Regions from separate parts of the Fusobacterium ulcerans genome, predicted to be linked through region 1. Evidence: riboswitches for the same ligand, from Rfam matches in the RefSeq annotation. Region 1 holds a riboswitch; each other region holds the start of a gene.

Evidence for each region. A riboswitch is a leader RNA that binds a small molecule or an ion and turns the genes downstream of it on or off. The one in region 1 is predicted to bind cobalamin.
Region 2: it holds a riboswitch for cobalamin, as region 1 does, so the genes downstream of both, C4N20_RS00510 (TIM barrel protein) here and C4N20_RS15985 (ABC transporter substrate-binding protein) in region 1, are expected to answer to the same signal.
Region 3: it holds a riboswitch for cobalamin, as region 1 does, so the genes downstream of both, C4N20_RS15120 (cobyric acid synthase) here and C4N20_RS15985 (ABC transporter substrate-binding protein) in region 1, are expected to answer to the same signal.

Annotation. Positions count from the first base shown of each region.
Region 1 is NZ_CP028105.1:3,438,200-3,441,489, forward strand. Features, by position in the region: gene C4N20_RS15975 (ABC transporter ATP-binding protein) at 1-219, opposite strand, end outside; gene C4N20_RS15980 (FecCD family ABC transporter permease) at 221-1,222, opposite strand; gene C4N20_RS15985 (ABC transporter substrate-binding protein) at 1,209-2,111, opposite strand; cobalamin riboswitch at 2,225-2,398, opposite strand; cobalamin riboswitch at 2,548-2,728, shown strand; gene C4N20_RS15990 (sirohydrochlorin cobaltochelatase) at 2,855-3,290, shown strand, end outside.
Region 2 is NZ_CP028105.1:89,194-92,483, forward strand. Features, by position in the region: gene C4N20_RS00505 (TonB-dependent receptor family protein) at 1-168, opposite strand, end outside; gene C4N20_RS00510 (TIM barrel protein) at 184-1,152, opposite strand; cobalamin riboswitch at 1,218-1,393, opposite strand; gene C4N20_RS00515 (cobyric acid synthase) at 1,563-3,056, shown strand.
Region 3 is NZ_CP028105.1:3,268,910-3,272,199, reverse strand. Features, by position in the region: gene C4N20_RS15125 (ATP-dependent helicase) at 1-1,367, shown strand, start outside; cobalamin riboswitch at 1,488-1,665, shown strand; gene C4N20_RS15120 (cobyric acid synthase) at 2,067-3,290, shown strand, end outside.

The DNA of each region.
Region 1 (3,290 bases):
TTTGTTTTTTATATTACTGATCTCTTCTCCATCTAAATATATGTTTCCATTTTTACATGGGAGTACTCTTGATATAGCTTTCAAAAGAGTTGATTTTCCACAGCCGTTAGTCCCTATTATAGAAACTACCTCTCCCTTAGTTATCTCAATATTCAAATCGTGAATGATGACCTTTTCTCCATAAGCCAGTTCTATATTATGTCCTTTTATAGTTTCCATTCTAGTCACCTACCTTTCTCAGCAGGTACAGGAAGAACGGCACACCAATTACAGCCATTACTATACCAGCAGGTATCTCAATAGGTGAAAACATAGTTCTTGATATTGTGTCAGCTATTACCAGCACTACAGCACCAAGAAGTCCAGCAAATGGTATCAGATATGTGTGATCTGAACCTATAATCAATCTGGCTATGTGAGGAACTATCAGTCCTACAAAGCCTATCAGTCCTACATTTGCTACTGATATTCCTGTTAGAAAACAGGCAAGAGCACAAAGTTTTAATCTTTTTCTAGGAATATCTACTCCCAGATTCACAGCAAAATTATCTCCTAATTGAAGAATATTTGCATCTCTTATCATAGTAAAACAGGCTAAAATTCCCACAGCAGTATATGGAAGCAGTCCTGTTACATGTCTCCAGTTTTTCCCATTGAGACTTCCATTTAGCCATGACAATACTCCCTGTATCTCATCACTGAATAATATAAACATCAATCCTGTAATACTTCCAAGTATAGCATTTATAGCTACCCCCGACAGAATTACCCTGATAGGCTTCAGCCCTTTTTTCCATGCCAGCATAAATACAATGGCACAGGCTATTGCTCCCCCTACAAATGCAGAGAAATTCATAAAAAATATAGCTTTAGGATAAAGTATCATAATAATCAGAGCAGTGACGCTAGCTCCTGAAGACACCCCTGTAAGACCCGGATCAGCCAGAGGATTTTTCATTACAGCTTGTAACAGCACTCCAGCCAATGACAGATTACACCCTACCATTACAGCAATCAATATACGTGGTATTCTTATATCCCATAAAATAGCTTTTAATATCTCATCGTCATAACTTTTTATAAAAAGAGATTTCAGTATCTCTCCAGAAGTATAATTTACACTCCCAAATCTCACTGAAAATATTATTGAAAAACCTAGAATAACCAGAGCAGTAAAGATAAGAATTATCTTCCTCCCTCTCTTATCTTTATTCATAAACATATCTGTATAATTCCTCCAATGCGTCTATCGAATTTACCCCGGCACTCATTCTGAACAATGTAGGATCGATATCCAGTATTTTATTATTTTTATATGCCTTTGTGAGCTTCCATACAGGGTTGCTTGAAAATATCTCTTCAAATCCCTCTCCATTTTTAGTCTGACTTGTAGGAAGTCTCAATATTACATCAGGATTAGCTTTAATGAGCTGTTCCATGCTGAATGGTACTGATCTTTTCAAAAGTACACTGTTATCAATAGAAGTTACTACATTTTCACATCCTATCTTGTCCATAAGCCCTTGCAGAAAATGGTTTTTTCCAGTCATAAAAAAACTCTCTCCATTTCCATAAAGGATGGCTACTCTCTTCTTTTCTTTTCCCTTTAATTTTTCAGCCAGTATTTTTTCTCTCCTTTTCACATCATCAAGTATAGCCTTAGCTTCCTTGTCCTTATGAAAAGCTTTTCCCAATATCTCAATAGCCTTCATAGATTCATCATATGTATCTACTTTCATATAAAAACTAGGTATATTGAGATTGTCATATTTAGGCTTTAATGCTGGTTTAGAATAAATAGTAGAGATTACAAGATCTGTTCTCAGAGCTTTTACTCTTTCCAGATCAGGTATTCCAGATCTCCCTATTCTTGGCACCTCATCATATTTTTCAGGTATCTTTGTTGTAGAACTTGCCACTCCTACCAGATCAATATCCAGAGCTGCCAGAAATCTTGATATTATAGCCGAATCTGTAACTACAGCCTTTGGAAAATAATCCAGCTGCAAGTCCTCTTCTCCCTGATGTATAGAAAATTTCTCTTTTCCAAAAGATATATTTCCTATTACAAGTAGGAATACAGCAGTTAGAATAATATATACTTTTTTCATTATTTTCTCCTGTTATATAATTTTATCCAATAAAAAAACCCAGCACAAAGAAATACCAGGCTACATCAAAAGCTCTTTAAATTTCTATGTAGCATAACTTTCCTCGGAAGCTTGTACAATAATCTTTCTAAGCAGGTCTTCTGACTTATAGCTCGAACACAGCTCCCTCCTTCTCGGATATATCCAATGGTATTTGGAAGCTATTTGCTAAATTACAGCGGCCGGACCGTTTGAGATTTTCACTCAATTCCCTTTTAATTAAAAAAACTTAGAATAAACATCATATACAATATATTTTAATACTTTAATTTTATTACTTAACAGCTTCTTTGTCAATGAAGAATTATATAAATATCCTTTCACCCAAAAATTCTAAAGTGTATTTTTAATTTTGGGTATTGACATTTGAAAGAAAACATAGTATATTCATACTGAACAGAATAATTGAATTTGAGGTTCTATATTTTAGAATAATTGGGAAGTGAGGTTTAATCCCTCCGCGGTCCCGCCACTGTGATGCTGACGAAAGATATAACCACTGGATTATTTTTAATCTGGGAAGGGTATCTAGTAGGATGAAGCTAAGCCAGGAGACCTGCCTCAGATGTATTGCTGTGTAATATCATTGCGTGGACGAGAGATATTGACCTTTGTTATTTTTATTTAATCAAGGCATGTATCTCCTATCAACAGGAGATTTTTTTTATTAAAAAAATCCCTGCAAATTTATTAGGAGGATGATCATGGGAAAAATGAGAAATTTATTGGCTGGAGCTATGCTTCTAGCTGGAGGAACTGTTGCATTTGCACATTCAGAAGGAGGATACGTGGATAACAATTTTTTCAAAGGAATGCAGAAGGGTGACAAAGCAGCTGTACTTATGGTTCACTTTGGAACTACTTATGATGACACAAGAGCTTTAACTATTGATGCCATCAACAAAAAAGCTAAAGATGAATTCAAAAATGCTGATGTAAAAGAAGCTTACACTTCAAGAATAATTATGAGAAGACTAAAAGCTAAAGGAATTGAAAAACAAAATCCTACTGAAGTTATCAACGATCTGAAAGCTAAAGGGTATACTCATCTTTTAGTACAAGGTACTAACATTATGAATGGTGTAGAATCTAACAACCTAGCTGAAGAATTAAAAAAATATGAAAAAGATTTTAAAGATA
Region 2 (3,290 bases), 190 kb from region 1:
ATCCTCCTGAGTTACAATAGTTACATTTTTAGCAGTATCCAACACACTTGTTTCAAAATTCTCTGTAGAAATAACTGATTCAGTTAATCTTCGACTGGCGATATTTTCCTCTGCCATTATTGTTGTGCTCACTGTTAGTATTGCTGCTACCATTAAAGCTTTTTTCATTTCTCCTCCCAAAGTTTATTTAAAATTTAATTTCTTTAATATCCTATCCTGACGTTTTACCTTTTTTTCCAAATCATCAGTGCCATAATATATAAATTCATATACCACCCAATCCAATGGTAAGCTTTCTAATATTCCTATTATTCTTTCATCTTCAAAAGGAAGATGTTGATCTATCTGGCTTACATGACTGTATATATTTTTCAAAGTTTTCTCTCTCTCAGCTTCTGAATTTTTATGCTTTTCTACTGCTTCTGTAAGATATTTTCCTGAAAGAGAAAAGTTCAGATGAACTCCCTTTATATACTTTTTCAATTCTCCCATTTCAGCAATATTTTTCTCAATATACTCTATTCCTTCATCAACTGTTCTAAGCTTAGGTTCATTATTCAGCATATGCCCTGTATCAAGCATGAAGCCAATATTTTTATAGTTTATATTTTCAACCAGAAATTCTATCTCTTCTTTTGAAGTCAATCTAAGTCCTGGCCACCATAAATTTTCTAATAGAAGTTTAAACTTATATTTTTTCTCTCCAAAAACTTCATTCACTAACTCAACAACATTTTGAAGAACCTCTTTATCTGAATATTGAAATTCATATATTAAACTTCCTTCATCATCTACATAGCAAGCATGAAATACAACATATTCTGCTTCAAGTTTTTCTGCTGTTTCTAGTTCTTTTTTATAGTATTCAATTAATTCCTCTCTGGTAGTTCCACCACACCAGTAAAATATTTCCTGATTCTCTTTAAATTTTTCTTTGAGCATCTCATATTTTCCCTGATATAGATCCAGCCACATTGGAAAAAATCTCATATGATAACCTCTTATCAATTTTTTCAATGGAGCATTGTCCTTTTCTAGGTCGAATTTTATAAGCTCAAAGCCATTAAAATTATACTTATCACAATAATATTTCATCATTTTTTCATTTTCTTCATTAGTATAAAAATCTGTTATATTAAGAATTTTCCTCATCAAAAACCTCCAAATAAAAAATCCAATAAAATAGTCTGCCTACCTTACTGGATAAATATATTAAAATATACTTTTATCTATTGGTAAGTCTCCTGACTCAGAATCTTTCTACTTTCACACCTTCCCAGTTTCCCAGTGGCATACATGATTTCGTCCTCTATACAGTAGCTTTCGCTGTGTGGGGTTCGCACCCATCTTCCTCTATTAAGCTTAAACAAGCACCTTACTTTCACTTTTCTGTTTGTTTATCAACTTTATGATATAATTTTTAGACATTTTTGTCAATAATTTTAGATATACATTCAAATAATAAAAGTTTTATTTCGAATCTATATATTTTTTAGCTGTTGAAATTATACACAAAACTATGATACCATCTAATTGAAAGAAAATAATAATAGAGGTGTATTATGCATAAAAAAATTATGATACAAGGAACTGGTTCTTCTGTTGGAAAGAGCATTATAACTGCTGGATTATGCAGAATATTTGCCCAAGACGGATACAGAGTTTCTCCTTTTAAATCTCAAAATATGGCTCTCAACTCATTTGTAGATATAGACGGATTAGAAATGGGAAGAGCTCAGGTAGTACAAGCTGAAGCTGCTATGGAACTTCCTAGAGTTTTTATGAATCCAATACTCTTAAAACCAAACTCAGATAATAATTCTCAAATTATTATTGAAGGAATCCCAAATACAAATATGAATGCTATAGACTATTTTTCAAATTCTAAAGAATTGAAAGTTATAGCAAAAAGAAATTATGACATAATAGAAAATAATTTTGATATTGGAGTGTTAGAAGGAGGAGGAAGTCCTGCTGAAATCAATCTTAGAGAATGGGATCTGGTAAATATGGGAATGGCTGAACTTGTAGATGCTCCTGTTGTTCTAGTAGGAAATATTGAGACTGGAGGAGTTTTTGCTTCTCTTTATGGAAACATAGCTCTTCTTGATGAAAATGACAGAAAGAGAATAAAAGGGGTTATAATAAATAAATTTAGAGGTGATCTGGAACTTTTAAAACCTGGTATAGAGATGTTTGAGAAGAAATTAAAAGATGAAGGGTTAGATATAAAAGTATTAGGTGTAGTTCCATATGAAAAGCTGGATATTGAAGAAGAGGATGTTCTGGCTAAAAAATTAACTACTAACACAAATGAAAAAAGAGATATAAACATCAGTGTAATAAGAACTAATAAAATGTCTAACTACACTGACTTTGATGCTTTAAGTCAATATCCTGATGTAGCTCTGAATTATGTATATAGTCCTGAACAGCTGGGAGACGAGGATATAATTATTCTTCCAGGAAGTAAAAATACTCTTTCTGATCTTGAACTGCTGAAAGCTAATGGTATTTTTGATAAAATAAAAAAACTATATTCTGCTGGAACTACTGTAATAGGTATATGCGGTGGATTTCAAATGATGGGAAAAGAGATATTTGATCCTCACCATATTGAAAGCGACATCGAGAAAACTGAAGGTTTTGGAATAATGGATACTGTTACTACAATGGAAAAAATGAAATATACAAAACAGGTAGAAAAAACTCTTTCTGATTCTAAGTGTGACCTACTAGCTGATTGTGAAGGGCTTCATATAAAAGGTTATGAAATTCATCAGGGAATTACACATGGAAGTGAAAAAAATCTTACTTTGGAAAACGACTACACTGTCCTTGCAAAAGATAATGCCTTTGGAACATACATCCATGGAATCTTTGACAACAGCAAATTCACCAGAATATTTTTAAATAACATCAGAAAGAAAAAAGGGTTGAAACCAGTTGAAGAACTTTTTAATTTTTCTGAATTCAAAGAAAATGAATATAATAAATTAGCTGATTTACTTAGAAATAATTTAGATATAGATGCAATATACAACATTCTAAAATAAATTTTTTATTGACATATGAGTTTTTTTTTAGTAGTATAACTTAGATAAAAAATAAAACTGGGGGAAATAAAATGTTATTGAGGCGTGAAAGGCAAGGTATATCTAAATTATAAAACTAATATTCCACTTTCAATGGCTGATTGATTATATTTCTTTTGGAAAAGATTAAAGATGGCATTTATATCTTTATAAGCATAAAAAAGTTTTTGTTTAGCCAATAGTACGTCTATTGGC
Region 3 (3,290 bases), 170 kb from region 1:
CTGAAAAAAGAGTAATTGAAATATTTGAAGCTGCAAGAAGCAGAAAAAAAGATATGTCAGAATTTTTAAATGAAAAAGAGAAAGGTTATTTGGAGGAGCTGGAATTTTTAAAAATAAAGTACAGGAGATTCAAAAAAGAGTTTCAAATGTATGACTTTGAAGATTTAATAGAAAAAGTATTGAGAAAATTAAAAACAGATAAAGTTTTTCTTGAGTTATTAAGAGAAAAATATAAATATATCATAGTAGATGAGTATCAGGATACTAATTCTGTTCAAAGGGAATTTTTAAAAATGCTGGCTGGAACAAATGGAAATATAATGGCAGTGGGAGATGACTACCAAAGTATATATGGATTCAGAGGTGCAGACTTTGAAAATATACTTAGATTTGGAAAGGATTTTCCTAATAGTCAGATGATAAAATTGGAAAAAAACTATAGAAGCAGTGATGAAATAATAGAGTATACAAATAAAATATCTAAAAAGTTCCTTTTGAAATACAATAAAAATGTAAAAGGAACTATGAAGAAGGGAGAAAAACCTCATGTTATCGGCTTTCTAAATGAAGAAAAGCAAGGGGAATATATTTGCAGAAAGATAGAAGAGCTAAAAGAAAAAGGAATCCCTTATGAAGAAATGGCAATTCTCTATCGCAATAAATATATAATCAATAAGTTGGAAAAAATAATGAAGGAGAAAAATATACCTTTTAATTTACAGAAGAACAGTGAGATTTCTTTTGGAAGTCCTGTAGATATTTACTTAAAAATATTGGAAGTATGGAATGATAAGGAAGACATTTTAAAACTGGAGGAATTGGTAAAGGTACTGCCAAGGAATTATTCCTATTCTGTATTAAATATAATGAAAAGAAAGAATATAGACAATAAAGTTTTAAATCGAATAATAAGGATAAGTGATAAAATATCAGATTACCCTTTAAGTGAAATATTAAATAAATGTGAAAAACTAATGTTTGAAATAATTAAGGAAAAAACCATTTTTACTAATGAAGAGGTAGAGAAATTAAAAACAATAAAGAGTAGTGTAAAAGAAAAGAAAAGCTTAGAAATATATATTAGAGAGCTAAGAGGTATTTTAGCTGTTGAAGGAAAAATAACTAAAAATAAAGTCTCTGTTCTATCTGTTCATGCCTCTAAGGGATTGGAATGGGAAGCGGTATTTATACCAACACTTTTGGAAGGCGTTTTTCCCAGCAATATTGAAGAAAAAAATCTGGAAGAGGAGAAGAGATTATTTTATGTAGCTTGCAGCAGAGGTAAGAGTTATCTCTATCTTTTGCACCCAGAATATTTTTATGAGAAAGTTGGATATTTTGATAAAAAATCTTCTTTTTTAAAGTAACCTCTTTATAAATAAAATAGATTAATATCTTTCGATACAGTTATTTTCTGCATAGTTCCTGCTGATTTAGCCATTTAAAAAGCTTGACTAAAGTATTAATAATTTGTATAATTGGTGTGTGAAAAATAAATTTTTTAGGGTTTGCATATGTGCAATTAAAAGGGAAGCTAAGTGAAAAACTTACACGGTCCCGCCACTGTGAAGATGACGAAAGCAGATTAACCACTGAAATATTTCGGGAAGGGCTGTTAGTAGAATGAGTCTGAGTCAGGAGACCTGCCTTAAAAACTTTTAACTATCCTGCGGGGACGGGAAGTGTATATTTACTATACTTCTCTCCAGTATTAAATTTGGAGGAGAAAAAAGTGCTTGAAAATAATATATTAAAAATGATAAAGGTGACCAAGAAGCTAGATTAAGTTTTAGAGATTTGGAAATTAGAAAGATTTGTGTAATTAATGAAGTGAATAAAATGTAGAAAACAGTATGTTTGAGAGAAATGAGTTTCCAGTAATTAAGCAGTTAATTTTAACTGCCATAATTACTGAGATGCAACAGTGGAACTGTTGTAATCCTTATCTTCTTTACGTTTTATGAACAAAATTAATAATAAATATTTCTACTGGAAAAACTCTAAAATTATATTTCTGTATTTATGGCACCTTTTTTTAGTATAAAAATATTCATGAGGGAGTAGGTATGAAGCATAGAAATCTAATGGTAGTTGGAACATCATCAGGAGCTGGAAAAAGTATAACTGTAACAGGATTATGCAGAATTTTCTATAATGATGGATATAGTGTAGCTCCTTTCAAATCACAGAATATGGCATTAAATTCATTTATAACAAAAGATGGAGATGAAATGGGAAGAGCTCAGGTAGTTCAGGCTATGGCTGGAAAAATAGAACCAAGAGCCTACATGAATCCAATTTTATTAAAGCCTACAACTGCAAGAAAAATACAAGTTATAGTAAATGGAAAATCTATTGGAAATATGAGCGGAATGGAGTATGGAAAGTTCAAACTTACTTTGAAGCCAGAAATAATGAACTCATATAATAAAATCAGAGAAAACTTTGATATATGTGTAATAGAAGGGGCAGGAAGTCCAGTAGAAATCAATATCAAAGAGGAAGATATAGCTAATATGGGAATGGCTGCCATGGCAGATGCACCAGTAATTTTAGTTGCAGATATAGACAGAGGAGGAGTATTTGCTTCTGTATATGGAACTATAATGCTTATGGCACCAGAAGAGAGAGCCAGAGTAAAAGGTGTAATAATAAATAAGTTCAGGGGAGATGTAGAGATACTTAAACCGGGACTGAAAAAACTGGAGGAACTTACAGGAGTCCCAATAGTAGGAGTACTTCCATATAGTGATGTAGATATAGAAGATGAAGACAGCTTAACAGATAAATTTAAAAAATCAAAAGACACTAAGGGAATAAAAGTTTCAGTTATAAAACTAAAACATATTTCTAACTTTACAGATATAGATGCTCTAAGCATACAGGAAGATGTAAGCATAAATTATGTGACTTCAGCAGATGAATTGGGAGATGAGGATATGATCGTCATACCTGGTTCTAAAAATACAATAGATGATTTGAAAGATTTGAAAGACAGAGGAATAGCTGTTGAAATCATAAAAGCTTCAAGAAAAGGAACAGCAGTAATAGGAATCTGTGGTGGATTCCAAATGCTTGGAGAGAAAGTAAAAGATCCATATGGAATCGAAAGTGACATTAAAGAGATACCGGGACTTGGTATATTGGATATGGAAACTATAATGGAAAAAGAAAAAAATACTACTCAGTATTCTGGAGAGCTTAAAAATACCGCTGGAATCATTTCAGGACTGGATGGAGTAAAAATAAAAGGATATGAGATACATCAGGGAGTTACTGCTGGAAATGAA